3 regions of the Pseudomonas sp. MF08817 genome follow, and region 1 is predicted to be linked to each of the others. Evidence: riboswitches for the same ligand, from Rfam matches in the RefSeq annotation. Region 1 holds a riboswitch; each other region holds the start of a gene.

Region 1 (5,205 bases):
CTTTACGCCCAAGTCCAGCAGGTAGCGCAGGCCGCCCTCGGTGAGGGTCCATTGCTCCAGCGGCTCGCCCAATAGCCACTCGGTGGTGCTTTGCGGCAGGTAGCGGTGCTGCAGCGCCAGGTGATGGGCGCCGCTGGCTTGCCAGGGCGCTTGTTGGGTGAGGGTGTGCAGGCTGGCGACGAGGGCCTGCAACTGTTCCTGGCTCGGTTCCTTGAACAACGACACCAGCACCACCCCTTGCAGCCAGTCTACGGTCAGTTGTTCCAGCCCCGGCCAGCAGCGCCCACGGCCATGGAACAGGCGCCGGGTTTCGGCCGGCGGGGCTTGCAGGGCGGTGGACAGGTGAGCGTGCAGGGTGGACAGGGCGTCGGCATTCATCGGGCAGGTTCGGCAGGGGGAAAGGCCGGCATTCTAAACACAAAGCCACGGCGCTGCTGGATTCGCCCTGGCGCCATCGCTTCTTGGCAATGCCTCTGGCTCAGAAGCCGCCGCCGAGGGGGTATTCCACCGCGAGGCGGATCTGGTCGCTGTCCAGTTCGGCCTGGGCACGGTTGCCGCGATGCACATTGTGCCGCACGGAAAACGCCGCGCCCTTGGCCTTGCCGCTTTGCACCACATAGCGGGCTTCGAAGTCGCGCTCCCAGTGTTTGCCACCCTGGCCGTAGCCCAGGTAGGCGTAGCCGCCCGCAGGGTCGAGGTGGCTGGCGTCGATCTGGCTGCCACGAAGGTAGGCCGCGCTCAGGCTCAGCCCCGGCAAGCCGAAGGTTTGCAGGCCCAGGTCGTAGCGCGCCTGCCAGGATTGCTCGTTCGGCGCGTTGAAGTCCGAGAGCTGCACGGCGTTGCTGATGAAAATCGCCCCACGGGTGACGTAGTCGAATGGCGTGTCGCCGCGCACCTTCTGGTAGCCCAGGCTGAAGGTCTGCGGGCCGCTGGTGTAGCCGGACATCAGGCTCCACGTGGTGTTGTCGATGCGCCCCGACAGCGCCTGGCCCTCGTCGGTGGTGCGGTACAGGTTGAGGTTCAGCGACAGTGAGCGGGTGGGGCTCAAGGCGTGGCTGAACGTGGCGCCCAGGTAATGCTGGTTCCAGGTATCGGCATAACGTGAGGTGTAGAGGCTGGCGCTCAGGCCCGGGGTGGCGCTGTAGACCACGCCCGCAAGGTCGAAGGCGTTGCCCTGGCGGCCATTGGAGTAATTGACCACAAAGCCGCGGTCGTGGCTTGAGGCATTGCGGTCGGTGCTTTCGGTGAAGTGCCCACCGAGCAGTTTCACCCCGGCCCATTCCTGGCTGGTGAGGAACAGCCCGGTGGCGGTTTCCGGCAGGAGGCGGCTGTCGGAGGAACTGAATACGGGGGTTTTCACCCGTTGTTCGCCCCAGGCCAGGGTGGTGGACGACACCCGCAATTTCAGCGCTGCGCCGCCACGGCTGAAGCTGTTTTTGGGGTGGCCGTCGTGGTCCAGCCCCAGCAGCCGCGCCTTGCCCGCGCGGCCGCCACCGCTGTCCAGTTGCAAGCCTTGGTAAGCGTGGGCATCGACGCCCACACCCACCGTGCCCTGGGTAAAGCCCGACTGCACACTGCCCATCAGCCCGTAGGCCCATTCTTCGGCGTAGCCATTGCGCTCGCTGCGGGGTTTGTAGGCGTTGCGCGCGCCGTTGCTGCGGGCGCCGTGACGGTACTCGCGTTGGTCGTACACGCTGCGGTTGAGCAGGGTCCAGGTGCTGTCTTCGACAAAACCCTTGGCCTGTTCCTGGGCGGACCCGGCGTTGGCCAGGGTGCTGTGGCCGAGCAAGGCGACGGGCAGTGCCAGCGCAGTGATGTAACGCATCGGGGTGGTCTCCAGGAAGGGTTCAAGAGGCGTGGAAGCGCAGGATCTGCGCGCCATCGCTGGGGTCGGTCAACCAGCCCGCGCCCCGAAGCTTATTGGCCAGGGTTTGCAAGACCATGGGCAGGCTGATGGCGGTTTCGCCCAGGGCCGCGCCGGCGATCACCGCCAGCACCAGCAGGCCATGGCCGAGTAACCGGGCGTGTCTCATTTAGGCAACTTGAAGTGCTCAACCGCGCTAGCCAGCTCCTCAATGGCGCCGAACATCCGCGTGCTGGCGTTCATGCCGTGGGCGTCGATGATGACGATGCGGTCGTGCTTGACTGCGTCCATGTGGCGGGTCACTGGGTTGCTCTTGAGGAATTCCAGTTTTTTGCGGTAGTCGTCGGCGGGGTAGCGGCGCCGGTCCATGCGCGCAATCACCAGGATATTGGGGTTGGCCTTGGCGATGGTTTCCCAGCCCACGGTGGGCCATTCCTCGTCGGATTCGATCACGTTGCGCATCCCCAGGGCGCTGAGCATGAAATCGGGAATGCCCTTGCGGCCCGCCACATAGGGGTCGAAGCCAAGGTCGGCGCTGGAAAACCACACCACTGCGGAGACGTCCCGGGGGTGCTGCTGGCGCGCCTGGGCCACGGCGTTGGCCAGGCGATTCTTCAGGTCGCTGACCAGGCGCTGGCCGCGGTCCTCCACATCGAAGATCTGTGCAAGCTCGGTGATGCTCTTGTACAGGCTGTCCACGCTGAAGGCCTTGAGGCGCGTGCCATCGGCGCCCACCAAGTTGTCCTTGCCTTCGCAGTCGGAGGGCAGCAGGTAGGTAGAGATCTTCAGTTCATGGAACTGCTCGCGGGTGCCGACCGCGCCTTGGGGCCCAACCATCCACTCCAGGTCCACGGCCACCAGGGCGGGGCGCTTGCCGATCACCGCTTCAAAACTGGGTTCGTTGTCGGCCAGGCGTTCGACCTTGGCATCCTGGGCCTTGAACTGCGGCAGCACTTCGTTGAACCACAGCGAGGTGCCTACCAGTGTGTCGCCCAGGCCCAGGGCGTAGAGCATCTCGGTGCCGGATTGGCCGATGGTCACGGCCTTGGCCGGCGCCTCGCTGAACGTCAGGGGCACGCCGCAGTTGTTCAGGTGCAACGGGTATTCGGTGGCACTGGCGCACAGGCTCAGCGAGGTCAGGCCGAGGCCGGCGAACAGGGCGTTGAGGTGGGGCAGTGACATGAAATGCGATCTCCATTGGAACCGGTGCACGGGCAGGGCACGGCCTTGGAAAACACATCCCTCAAACGCTGCCGCCAGGGCAGGGTAAAGCTGAAAACGCATCGAAAACCGCGTGCGGATGTCCTTTCCGGACACCCCGCCGGTTAGTGTTTGCTACGGGCCGGCAGGTGTTCTGATTGGCGCTTCGCGGTCCGCCAGCGGCCTTCCCGGGAGGTTTTCCGGTGGCGTGCGTGGAGGCAGGGGGCTCGGCGCCTACAGTTGCGGGGGCAGTTCCGTTTCAGCGTGGCTTACGGCGCGCTGGGGGATTCCCTGTCAGTTCCTTGCGCCAACCGGCGGGCGGCATGTTAGTTCATCGATACGCATTCAACCAGCGGCGGGGCAAGTGTATGGCCGTGATTGCGCGGTGCATTGCGCTAGCTTGTCATGTTATAAGGTAACGGTTCAAGCTTTTCATCGACCGCTCTGGCGAGCGGGTTTCCTATCATCCCGTTGCGAATACTCCATGACCCATACCCCTTCACCCGCTGTTAGCCCCCCGATTTCACGTCTGCTGTCCATCGATGCCCTGCGTGGGCTGGTGATCCTGTTCATGCTGCTCGATCACGTGCGCGAAACCTTCCTGCTGCACCGCCAGGTCGGCGACCCGATGGACATCGCCAGCACCGAACCGAGTCTGTTTATCAGCCGTACCCTGGCCCATTTGTGCGCCCCGGTGTTTGTGCTGCTCACCGGGTTGTCGGCGTGGTTGTACGGCGAAAAATATGCCGGCAAGGCTGATGTCGCGGCGTTCCTGTTCAAGCGTGGGTTGTTCCTGGTCCTGCTGGAGCTGACCTTGGTGAATTTCGCCTGGACCTTCCAGTTCCCGCCCAGCGTGATCTACCTGCAAGTGATCTGGGCCATCGGCCTGAGCATGCTCGCGCTGTCGCTGCTGGTGTGGCTGCCACGGCCGGTGTTGGCATTGCTGGCGGTGGCGATCATCGCCGGGCATAACCTGCTGGACGGCGTGCATTTCCCCGTGGAGTCGGCCTTGCACGTGCCGTGGGCGATCCTCCACGACCGTGGCTGGCTGGCGTTTTCTGCGGAGTTGCGCCTGCGTACCTCTTACCCGGTATTGCCGTGGATCGGCGTGATCGCCCTGGGCTACGTGCTGGGGCCGTGGTTCAGCCGCAGCACGCCGGTGGCGGGGCGCCAGCGGCGCTTGCTGGGCTGGGGTGTGGCGGCGTTGCTGGGGTTTGTGCTGGTGCGCCTGGCCAACGGTTATGGCGAAAAACCCTGGGCCGTGGGCGACACCGCGCTGCACACCCTGATGGGCTTTTTCAACATCACCAAGTACCCGCCGTCGCTGCTGTTCCTGACCTTGACCCTCGGGCTTGGGCTGCTGCTGTTGCTGGCCTTCGAGCGGGCCGGCCAGCGGCGGTGGCTGCTGCCGTTGGCGGTATTGGGCTCGGCGCCGATGTTCTTCTACCTGCTGCACCTGTATGTGCTCAAAGCCTTGTATCTATTGGCGGTGGCGGCGTTCGGGCTGAACCAGGGCAGCTACTTTGGCTTCGACTCCATTGGCGCGGTGTGGCTGATGGCGATGGCCCTGGCGCTGGCGGTGTACCCGCCAGTGCGCTGGTTCTCTGCGCTTAAGGCCCGGCGCCGCGACCTCGCCTGGCTCAAATACCTGTAGCCCCTACGGCACGGCTCAGGCGTCGCGCAGCAGGTCGTTGGCGTTGAGCAGGCTGTAGGCGATCTGCGGGTTTTTTTCCAGGGCGCGGCGGATAGCGGCAGGGATGGTCTGGCGGGTTTTGCGGCACAGGCCTGGGGTGTCGTCGATCTGGATCTGGATGCCGCGCATGCTGCGCACTTCATTGAAACCGGGGGCGACCTGCACGCGGATGCCGAGCAACTGGAGCATTTTGCGCTGCATGTGTTCCAGGTCGTCCAGGCTGTGCAGGTTTTCCAGGCGTTCGAGCAGGCGTTTTTCTTCGGCCCGGGTCAGGCTCAGGATCGGCAATTGCAGCAGTTCCTGCTCCGGCAAGCGGTCGCGCCCGCAGGTGCAGGCGCCGGGAGGGCAGGGTTGGCGCAGGTGGGCAGGCGTGGTCATGGGCAGCAGCATAGCGACTGGCGCGCGGCTTTGCCTATCACGGCGCCAGCGCACCGGGTGGCGCGCGTGC
Region 2 (5,205 bases), on a different contig from region 1:
GGCAATTGGCTGCCCGTGGCGAAGGCCAGGCCCAGGGACGCGGTGTGCGGCCCCACCGCATAATCCGGGGCGATGGCCTTGGCCACCAGGTCCGGGTTTTGCGGGGTGACGCGCTCGTCTACATGCTGGCCGTAGTAGCTGAAGGGCCAGCCGTAGAAGCCGCCGTCGCGCACCGAGGTGATGTAGTCCGGCACCAGGTCGCTGCCGATTTCGTCCCGCTCGTTGACCGCCGTCCACAACGCACCGCTGTCCGGCTCCCAGGCCAGGCCGTTGGGGTTGCGCAGGCCCGAGGCGAATATCCGCGCCTTAGCGCTGGCGCGCTCGACTTCCCAGATCGCCGCGCGGCCTTCTTCTTTCTCCAGGCCGTTTTCCCCGACATTGCTGTTGGAGCCCACCGTGACGTACAGCTTGCTGCCGTCTTGGCTGGCGATGACGTTTTTGGTCCAGTGGTGGTTGGGCGGCCCGCCGGGCAAATCCACCACCTTGCTGGCCGGCGCTTCGATGCGGGTCTGGCCGGCGGTGTAGGGGAAGCGCAGCAGGCGATCGGTGTCGGCCACGTAGAGGTCGTTGCCCACCAGGGCCATGCCGAACGGCGAGTTGAGGTTGTCCAGGAACACCGTGCGGGTTTCGGCGACGCCATCGTGGTCGGCGTCGCGCAGCAGGGTGATGCGGTTCGGGCTCGGCACGGTGGCGCCGGCGCGGGCCATGATTTTTTCGCTGATCCAGCCGCGCAACCCGGTGCTGTCCTCGGGTTTGGCCGGGGCGTTGGTTTCGGCCACCAGCACGTCGCCGTTGGGCAGCACGTAAAGCCAGCGCGGGTGCTCCAGGCCTTCGGCGAACGCGGCGACCTGGGTGCCGGCCGCCGCCACGGGTTTGCCGCCCGCCGGCCAGCCGATGGCCGGGGCGACGTTGACGGTGGGGATCAGGGTTTTGTTCGGCGCCGGCAGGCGCGGCGACGGCCCGGTGCCGTCGGAAACTTGCAAGGTGGACGTCTCGCCGCAGGCAACCAACCCGGCGGCGAGCACAACGATAAAGGCGGAGCGAGGCTTGAACATGGGCATTTCCCTATGAGTACGCGGCGGTAAGCATAGGGCAGTGGGCGCGGCGCGGGGTTCAACCTTATCCGCGAGCCTCTTTGAACAGCACGGCGATGCCGGGTTGGTAGTTGCCCGCCTCGTTGCGCAACTTGCGGTAGGCATAGGGGAAGTACCAGGCCACGGCGCAGCTGTACTCCTTTTGCAGGTCGTCGACCATGTCCTGGAGTTCTTCGGGGGTGGCGCTGTGCTGGGTTTTTTGCGGGGCGACGAACAGGCAGCCCAGCTTCAGGTCGCTGGGGTAGCTGATGCGGCGGGCGGCGCTGGTGATATCGAGCAGGGCCTGCTCCAGGTTCAGGTGGTTGATCTGGGGCCAGCGCTGGCTGGCTTGCACGTAGGCCCATTCGTCCTTGCTGGCGATGTACAGGTCGGCGCGGGCATTGCGCTCACCGTTTTCCAACTGCTTTTTGGTGGGCGCATGTTCCAGGGTGACCATTTCGGCCATCCAGGCTGCGGCCGAGAGCAGCCCCAGGTTGGCCCGCTCGTCTGACCAGTACGGCGCCTTGTTGTCGCCGCGCACCCGGTTGTAGCGATCAATGCAGTCAAACCAGCGCTCCAGCATCGGTCGCAAAAATTCCAGCTTGGGGTTGCTGATAATCATGCCTTGCATCGTTCACTCCCTTGAGTCGATCGTGTTTGGGTTATGGCTATTTGATATCGCCGCTTCCAGCCTGGCACAAGATTGGCGCCCGTTTATTGACCCATCGCAGTCAATCAACCCTGGCGGCCCCGGGTTTCATTGACGCTCCACCCCCAACCCTCTAACCTTCGCCGCTTGTTTCAGGTGCCCTGTGGCCAGCGGTCGACAGGGTGAAACAGGGAAGCCGGTGAGTGCGTGCGCCAAGCGCGCGGTCACGATCCCGGCGCTGCCCCCGCAACGGTAAATGAGTCAAGGCTGTGCTTTTTGCCACTGTGCCCACCCGGGCATGGGAAGGCGCACCGCCCGGGGCAACCCACTCATGAGCCCGGAGACCGGCCTGATCCATCCAACGGCATCACGGTGGGCGATGCCAGGCTTGTTGCCGTCCTTTATTCCTGCCCGCCGTTATCCAGCCCCAACGGAGAGCTGCCCCATGACCGATTCCCCCGAACGCGACGAGCGCCACCTGGCGCGCATGCTGCGCAAAAAAGCCGTGATCGATGAACGCATCGCCAACTCGCCCAACGAGTGCGGCTTGCTGCTGGTGCTCAGCGGCAACGGCAAGGGCAAGAGCAGCTCGGCGTTCGGCATGCTCGCCCGCGCCATGGGCCACGGCATGCAGTGCGGCGTGGTGCAGTTCATCAAGGGCCGCAACAGCACGGGCGAGGAGTTGTTTTTCCGCCGTTTCCCCGAGCAGGTGCGCTTTCACGTGATGGGCGAAGGCTTCACCTGGGAAACCCAGGACCGCCAGCGCGACATCGCCGCCGCCCAAGCGGCGTGGGCGGTATCGCGCCAGTTGCTCAGCGACCCGGCCATCGGCCTGGTGGTGCTCGATGAACTGAACATCGCCCTCAAGCACGGCTACCTGGACCTGGACCAAGTGCTCAGCGACCTGCAGGCCCGCCCGCCGATGCAACACGTGGTGGTCACCGGCCGTGGGGCCAAGGAGCAAATGATCGAGCTGGCCGACACCGTCACCGAAATGGGGCTGCTCAAGCACGCCTTCCAGGCCGGCATCAAGGCGCAAAAAGGCATCGAATTGTGAGTGTGCGCCAGTGCCCGGCCGTGCTGATTGCGGCGCCGGCGTCCGGCCAGGGCAAAACCACGGTCACCGCCGCCCTGGCGCGCCTGCACCGTAACCAGGGGCGCCAGGTGCGCGTGTTCAAATGCGGCCCGGACTTTCTCGACCCGATGATTCTGGAGCGTGCCAGCGGTGCGCCGGTGTACCAACTGGATATGTGGATGGTGGGCGAGCAGGAAAGCCGTCGCCTGTTGTGGGAAGCGGCGGGGGAGGCCGACCTGATCCTGATCGAAGGCGTCATGGGCCTGTTCGACGGCACGCCCTCCAGTGCCGACCTGGCGCGCCACTTCGGCGTGCCGGTGCTGGGCGTGATCGACGGCACCGCCATGGCCCAGACCTTCGGCGCCCTGGCCCTGGGCTTGGCGCGCTACCAGCCGGACCTGCCCTTTGCCGGGGTGCTGGCCAACCGCGTCGGCACCCTGCGCCATGCGCAACTGCTCGAAGGCAGCCTCACCGAAGGCCTGCGCTGGTACGGCGCGTTGTCCCGCGAGACGGGCATCGAGCTGCCCAGCCGCCACCTGGGCCTGGTGCAGGCCAGTGAACTGAACGACCTCGACCTGCGCCTGGACGCGGCCGCCACGGCTCTGGCCAGCAGTTGCGAAGTGGCACTGCCGCCCGCCGTGGCCTTCGCCGCGCCCCAGCCTGTGGTTGCCGAGCCGTTGTTGGCCGGCGTGCGCATCGCCGTGGCGCGGGACGAGGCGTTCGCCTTCACCTATGGCGCCAGCCTCGACCTGCTGCGGGCGATGGGCGCCCAGTTGCACTTCTTCTCACCTATTCATGACAGCGGGTTGCCCGAGGTCGACAGCCTTTACCTGCCCGGCGGTTACCCGGAGTTGCACCACGTCGCGTTGGCGCAGAACACGCCGATGCTGGAGGCTATCCGCGCCCACCACCGCGCGGGCAAACCGTTGCTGGCCGAGTGCGGCGGCATGCTGTATCTGCTCGACTCCCTCACGGACGTCGAAGGCGTGAGTGCACCGCTGCTGGGCCTGTTGCCGGGCGCTGCGGTGATGCAAAAACGCTTGGCCGCCCTGGCCCTGCAAACGGTGGACCTGCCCGAAGGCAGCCTGCGTGGCCACACCTATCACCATTCGCTGACCACCACCACGCTGGCCCCCATCGCCCGGGGCCTGAGCCCCAACGGCGGGCGCGGCGCCGAAGCGGTGTACCGGGACGGGCGGATGACGGCCTCCTATGTGCACTTTTACTTTCCGTCCAACCCGCGGGCGGTGGCGGCTTTGTTTATGCCCCAGACCGCTATCGCGAGCAGGCTCGCTCCCACAGAGGCCGGTGAAACTCCTGTGGGAGCGAGCCTGCTCGCGATAAGCCAATGACCGACAACGCCTTCCCAGAGGCCGACCGCGCCGCCGTCTACCGCGCCATCGCCGAGCGCCGTGACATGCGCCACTTCAGCGGCGGCACGGTGGCGCCGGCGTTGCTGCGCCGCTTGCTCGAAGCCGCCCATTGCGCCCCCAGCGTGGGGCTGATGCAGCCCTGGCGCTTTATCCGCATCAGCGACCGGGCGCTGCGCGGGCGCATCCAGCAGTTGGTGGAAGAGGAACGGGTGCGCACCGCCGAGGCGTTGGGTGAGCGTTCCAGTGAGTTCATGAAGCTCAAGGTCGAAGGCATCAACGACTGCGCCGAAGTGCTGGTGGCGGCCCTGAGCGATGACCGCGAGCGCCACGTGTTCGGCCGCCGCACCTTGCCGGAAATGGACCTGGCCTCGCTGTCTTGCGCCATCCAGAACCTCTGGCTGGCGGCCCGCGCCGAAGGCCTGGGCCTGGGCTGGGTGTCGCTGTTCGAGCCCCAGGCCCTGGCCGACCTGCTGGGCCTGCCCGCCGGGGCCAAGCCCTTGGCGGTGCTGTGCCTGGGGCCGGTGGAGGCATTTTATCCAGCACCGATGCTGGTGCTCGAAGGCTGGGCCCAGGCCCGGCCGTTGAGTGAGTTGTTGTTTGAGAACCAATGGGGAGTGAGTCAATGAGTGTGGCGTTGTTGAGTGCCGCCGCGGTGGCGCTGGATGCGTTGCTGGGCGAGCCCAGACGCTGGCATCCGCTGGTGGCGTTCGGCGCGTTCGCCGAGCGCATCGAGCGGCGTTTCAATGCCGCCGGGCGCGGCTGGCGTAGCCACGGCGTGACCGCGTGGGTGCTGGCCGTGCTGCCCTTGACCCTGGTGGCTACAGCTTTGTCGTGGCTGCCCTACATCGGTTGGCTGGTGGAAGTCCTCGCGCTGTACTGCGCCCTCGGCCTGCGCAGCCTCGGCGAGCATGTGGCGCCAGTGGCCCAGGCCCTGCGCGCCGGTGACCTGGCAGAGGCGCGCAAACGCGTTGGCTACCTGGTCAGCCGCGAAACCGCCGAGCTGGACGACACTGCCGTCGCCCGGGCGGCCACCGA
Region 3 (5,205 bases), on a different contig from region 1:
CCCACGAATAGTCGCGGCCCAGCCAGCCACTGGCCAGGCAGCGGTAGAAATCCAGGGCATTGCCCAAACCGCCCTGGCGCAAAAACTGCCACAGGCGATCGCGCTCGGGCGCGGCCACGGTGCTCAGGTCGCTCAGCTCCGGGTCGGGGCGGTCGTCCCCCGGCACCAGAATCAGTTGCACGCCGCGCTCGGCCAGTTGCACCAGGCGTTCGATGCCGTAGCGCCAATAGCCGATGCCGCCGTGCAGGGATATCAGGATGACCTTGGCGTGTTGCAGCACCTGCTCGACGTAGAGGTCCACCGAGGCGTGGTTCTGCACCTGCATCGGGTTGGCCAGGCGCAGGCTGGGGTAATCCTCGGGCAGTTGCCGGGCGGCTTCGGCCAGCAGTGCCAAGCTGGAATCGCCGCTGCACAGGACCACCAGTTCGGCGGGGGTTTGCCCCAGGTCGGCGATGTTGTCATCGGCGACGAAACCACCGGGTTGGGTCCTGAGCAGGTGCATGGGTCAGGCGCCGAGAGCGGCGCGCAGTTGCGCTTCGAGTTGGGCGGCATCCAGGTCTTGGCCGATCAACACCAGGTGGGTGGTGCGCGGCTCGTCGCTGCGCCAGGCGCGGTCGAAGTGCTTGTCGAAACGGCTGCCCACGCCCTGGATCAGCAAACGCATCGGCTTGCCCGGGATGGCGGCAAAACCCTTGACCCGCAAGATGCCGTGCTTGACCACCAACTCGTTAAGGGCGGCCAGCAGCAAGCTTTCGTCGGCCTGGGGCAGCTCGATGGAAATGGAGTCGAACGCGTCGTGATCGTGGTCATCTTCGCCGCCATCGCCGTGATGGTGGTCGTGGTGGCTGTGGCGCCCGTCGATGTGCTCTTCGGAACCGGCGCCCAGGCCGATCAGCACGTCCAGGGGCACGCGACCGCTGCTGGCTTCGATGATCTTCACCGCCGGCGGCAGTTCTTCGGCCACTTCCTGGCGCACGCGCTCCAGGTCTTGCGGGGCGATCAGGTCGGTTTTATTGAGGATCACCAGGTCGGCGCTGGCCAATTGGTCGGCGAACAACTCGTGCAACGGCGACTCGTGGTCCAGGTTGGGGTCGAGTTTGCGCTGGGCGTCCACCTGGTCGGGGAAAGCGGCAAAGGTGCCGGCGGCCACGGCCGGGCTGTCAACCACGGTAATCACCGCATCGACGGTGCAGGCGCTGCGGATTTCCGGCCACTGGAAGGCTTGCACCAACGGTTTGGGCAGGGCCAGGCCGGAGGTTTCGATGAGGATGTGGTCCAGATCGGCGCGGCGCGCCACCAGTTCGCGCATCACCGGGAAGAACTCTTCCTGCACCGTGCAGCACAGGCAGCCGTTGGCCAGTTCATAGACGCGGCCGTTGGCTTCTTCTTCGGTGCAGCCGATGGCGCACTGCTTGAGGATTTCGCCGTCGATGCCCAGCTCGCCGAACTCATTGACGATCACCGCGATACGCCGGCCCTGGGCGTTGTCGAGCATGTGGCGCAGCAAGGTGGTTTTGCCCGAACCGAGGAACCCGGTGACGATGGTGACGGGGAGTTTGGCCAGTGTTTTCATCGGATGCCCTTTGGCAAAGGGGGCGGGCATACGGGACGGCTGGCCGGGCGCGGGGGGCGCCAAGGCAGATTTCGCCACCGGATCACCCCGCCCGGTTGAATGTGAGAATCAGTGACGAGGCAGGTCTCCTGGCTGACGGTGGGCCAGTCCTTGGACTGGCATTCGCTGCGCCTTCCCGCTTGGCCCGAAGGCATCAGCAGTGGCGTGGCAGCGAACAGCACCGTTCACAGTTGCGGGGGCAGCCGCGGCATTGACCGCGTTCCCTTCTTAGCTTCGGCACGGGCCGAAGAACCTCGAACGCGCAAGGCTACGCAGTGCGTAGGGGCGGGTCAATGCCGGGCGCCTCGGGCATTTGACGCCCCGCCCTCGCCCATGCTCTCCTACGCACCTTGTTACAGGTGCCCTTGACAGGGTGAAACGGGAAACCGGTGGATCATGTGCTTTACTCAAGCCCTTGATGAATCCGGTGCTGCCCCCGCAACGGTAAGCGAGAGAGGAATCACAGCCACTGTGCCAACCGGCATGGGAAGGCGATTCCAGCAGGCCACGGCGCAAGCCCGGCCCCTCGCAAGCCCGGAGACCGGCCAGTGACACGACAGTGCGCCCCCACGGCCACTTTCACCCAACAAACCCGCGGTGGGCGGGCGCTGTCTGAAGCCCTGCGGGCCCGCCTCGCAGGGGTTTGCATGCGCTCGATCCGCCCTGACACCACAAAGGGAAGCGCCATGTCGATCATCAGCAGCACTCGCCATACCGGCACCGCCAGCAGCACCGCCACCTTGAGCCAACGCCTCACTGCCGCCATCGGCGCGTCGATTTTGGGCGCGTGCCTGGTGTATTTCGCCGGGTTCTCCCACATCGAAGCGGTGCACAACGCCGCCCACGATACCCGCCACAGCGCCGCGTTCCCGTGCCATTGAGACCTGCCGCCATGATTAAGCGCATCGCCCAAACCGCAGGTTTCACCGGCCTGCTGGCCGCCCTGCTGCTGACCCTGCTGCAAAGCTTCTGGGTCGCGCCGTTGATCCTCCAGGCCGAAACCTATGAAAGCGCCCCGGCGGCCCAGGCCCATGAACACGCCGACAGTGCCGGCGCCGCCCACAGCCACGACGCCGAGGCCTGGGAGCCCGAAGACGGCTGGCAGCGCGTGCTGTCCACCACCGGCGGCAACCTGGTGGTGGCAGTCGGTTTCGCCCTGATGCTGGCCGGGCTCTACACCCTGCGCGCGCCCAACAGCACCGTGCAAGGCTTGTTCTGGGGCCTGGCCGGTTATGCGACTTTCTGCCTGGCGCCGACCCTGGGCCTGCCACCGGAATTGCCGGGCACCGCTGCCGCCGACCTGGCGCAACGGCAGATGTGGTGGGTCGGCACCGCCGCGTCCACTGCCGCGGGCATCGCCCTGGTGGTGTTCGGCAGGCACTGGGCGCTGAAAATCCTCGGCGCGGCGATCCTGGCCGTGCCACACGTGATCGGCGCGCCGCAGCCAGAAGTGCATTCGATGCTGGCCCCCGAAGCCCTCGAAGCGCAGTTCAAGATCGCCTCGCAACTGACCAATGCCGCGTTCTGGCTGGCCCTGGGCCTGATTAGCGCGTGGTTGTTCCGCCGCAAGGGTGGCGCCTCATACCCGGCGTGAGCCGCCCCAGCCCGGCGCCGATCCTGGTGATCGGCCTGGGCTGTCAGCGGGGCTGCCCCGCCAGCACGCTGCGCGCGTTGCTCGACCAGGCCCTGCAAGCCCACCGCATCGACCTGGACGCGGTGCAAGCCCTGGCCAGCATCGACCTCAAGCGCCACGAACCGGGTCTGCTGGAACTGGCGGCGCAATTGGGCTTGCCGTTGACCTGCTTCAGTAGCGTGGAACTGGCCACCTATCAAGATCAACTGAGCCATCAATCTCAGATCGCTTTCGAGCGCACCGGGTGCTACGGCATCGCCGAAAGCGCCGCCCTGGCCCTGGCCGAGCGCCTGGCGCAAGAGCCCTCCAGCCTGGTGATTCGTCGGCAGAAATACGCCCAGGCCACCTTTGCATTGGCGCGGGCCACGCAAAAGCGCCGATAATCGCCGCCCCGATCATGAGCAATCTTCATCTGCAAGCCTGCTCGCCCCCTCTTTTGCCTAGGACACCGCCATGACGGTCTACTTTATCGGTGCCGGCCCCGGCGACCCGGAACTCATCACCGTCAAGGGCCAGCGCCTGATCCGCCGTTGCCCACTGATTATCTACGCCGGCTCCCTGGTGCCCGCTGCGGTGCTCGAAGGCCATAACGCCGAACAGGTCATCAATAGCGCCGAACTGCACTTGGAACAGATCATCGAGCACATCAAGAGCGCCCACGGCAAAGGCCAGGACGTGGCCCGCGTGCACTCCGGCGACCCGAGCCTGTATGGCGCCATCGGCGAGCAGATCCGCTGCCTGCGGGAATTGGCCATCCCCTTTGAAATCATCCCCGGCGTCACCGCCACCGCCGCTTGCGCCGCGTTGCTGGGGGTGGAACTGACCCTGCCGGATGTGGCGCAAAGCGTGATCCTGACCCGCTACGCCGACAAAACCGCGATGCCGCCCGGTGAAACCTTCGCCAGCCTTGCCGCCCATGGCACCACCATGGCTGTGCACCTGGGAGTCAACCATCTGGAAAAAATCGTCGCGCAGCTGCTGCCCCACTACGGCGCCGACTGCCCCATCGCCGTGGTGCACCGTGCCAGTTGGCCGGATCAGGACTGGGTGCTCGGCACCCTCGACGACATCGTGGGCAAGGTCCAGGCCAAGGGTTTTCGGCGTACGGCGCTGATCCTGGTGGGCCGGGTGCTGGCCAGCGACAGCTTTGGCGAATCGTCCCTGTACCGGGCGGGGCATGCGCACCTCTATCGGCCGTAGGAAGGGCGCCACAAGCTGCAAGCTTTAAGCTTGTAACTGCGCTTTTTGGGCATAAAAAAACGGCGCTCACGGGCGCCGTTTTTGGTGTGCAGCGAACGCCTTTAGTAGTAGGCGTTTTCTTTCTGCGTGTGGTCGGTCACGTCGCGCACGCCCTTGAGCTCCGGGATGCGCTCGAGCAGGGTGCGCTCGATGCCTTCGCGCAGGGTCACGTCGGCCTGGCCGCAGCCTTGGCAACCGCCGCCGAACTTGAGCACCGCGATGCCGTCGTCGACGACGTCGATCAGGCTGACCTGGCCGCCATGGCTGGCCAGGCCTGGGTTGATTTCGGTTTGCAGGTAGTAGTTGATGCGCTCGTTGACCGGGCTGTCGGCGCTGACCATTGGCACCTTGGCGTTCGGCGCCTTGATCGTCAACTGGCCGCCCATGCGGTCAGTGGCGTAGTCGACGACCGCGTCATCCAGGAAGGCTTCGCTGAACGAATCGATGTAGGCGGTGAAGCTCTTGAGCCCCAGCGCGGTGTCTTCGGGTTTTTCTTCCCCGGGCTTGCAGTAGGCAATGCAGGTCTCGGCGTACTGGGTGCCGGGCTGGGTGATAAAGACGCGAATGCCGATGCCCGGGGTGTTCTGCTTGGACAGCAGATCAGCCAGGTAGTCGTGGGCGGCGTCGGTGATGGTAATGGCAGTCATAAAAACTCCTCGCAGGCGTGCGGGGAGTTTACGCCAATCAAGGCCTCGGACAAAGTCCTAGTATTTTTGTCGGA

The links. Region 1 has a riboswitch for cobalamin ahead of AC19YR_RS07630 (ABC transporter substrate-binding protein). Riboswitches for the same ligand answer to the same signal wherever they lie in the genome.
Region 2: it holds a riboswitch for cobalamin, as region 1 does, so the genes downstream of both, cobO (cob(I)yrinic acid a,c-diamide adenosyltransferase) here and AC19YR_RS07630 (ABC transporter substrate-binding protein) in region 1, are expected to answer to the same signal.
Region 3: it holds a riboswitch for cobalamin, as region 1 does, so the genes downstream of both, cobW (cobalamin biosynthesis protein CobW) here and AC19YR_RS07630 (ABC transporter substrate-binding protein) in region 1, are expected to answer to the same signal.

The regions. Positions count from the first base shown of each region.
Region 1 covers NZ_JCBCUY010000009.1:54,686-59,890, forward strand. The annotation lists gene AC19YR_RS07615 (class I SAM-dependent methyltransferase) at 1-378, opposite strand, end outside; gene AC19YR_RS07620 (OprD family porin) at 479-1,825, opposite strand; gene AC19YR_RS07625 (hypothetical protein) at 1,848-2,033, opposite strand; gene AC19YR_RS07630 (ABC transporter substrate-binding protein) at 2,030-3,046, opposite strand; cobalamin riboswitch at 3,192-3,395, opposite strand; gene AC19YR_RS07635 (acetyltransferase domain-containing protein) at 3,549-4,718, shown strand; gene AC19YR_RS07640 (hypothetical protein) at 4,734-5,135, opposite strand.
Region 2 covers NZ_JCBCUY010000007.1:23,765-28,969, reverse strand. The annotation lists gene AC19YR_RS06045 (PQQ-dependent sugar dehydrogenase) at 1-1,055, opposite strand, end outside; gene AC19YR_RS06040 (hypothetical protein) at 1,120-1,704, opposite strand; cobalamin riboswitch at 1,860-2,089, shown strand; gene cobO (cob(I)yrinic acid a,c-diamide adenosyltransferase) at 2,168-2,779, shown strand; gene AC19YR_RS06030 (cobyrinic acid a,c-diamide synthase CobB) at 2,773-4,149, shown strand; gene bluB (5,6-dimethylbenzimidazole synthase) at 4,146-4,796, shown strand; gene cbiB (adenosylcobinamide-phosphate synthase CbiB) at 4,793-5,205, shown strand, end outside.
Region 3 covers NZ_JCBCUY010000003.1:67,206-72,410, reverse strand. The annotation lists gene cobN (cobaltochelatase subunit CobN) at 1-502, opposite strand, end outside; gene cobW (cobalamin biosynthesis protein CobW) at 506-1,573, opposite strand; cobalamin riboswitch at 1,675-1,884, opposite strand; cobalamin riboswitch at 1,953-2,176, shown strand; gene AC19YR_RS03060 (CbtB domain-containing protein) at 2,299-2,493, shown strand; gene AC19YR_RS03055 (CbtA family protein) at 2,505-3,206, shown strand; gene AC19YR_RS03050 (cobalamin biosynthesis protein) at 3,203-3,628, shown strand; gene cobM (precorrin-4 C(11)-methyltransferase) at 3,699-4,445, shown strand; gene nfuA (Fe-S biogenesis protein NfuA) at 4,547-5,131, opposite strand.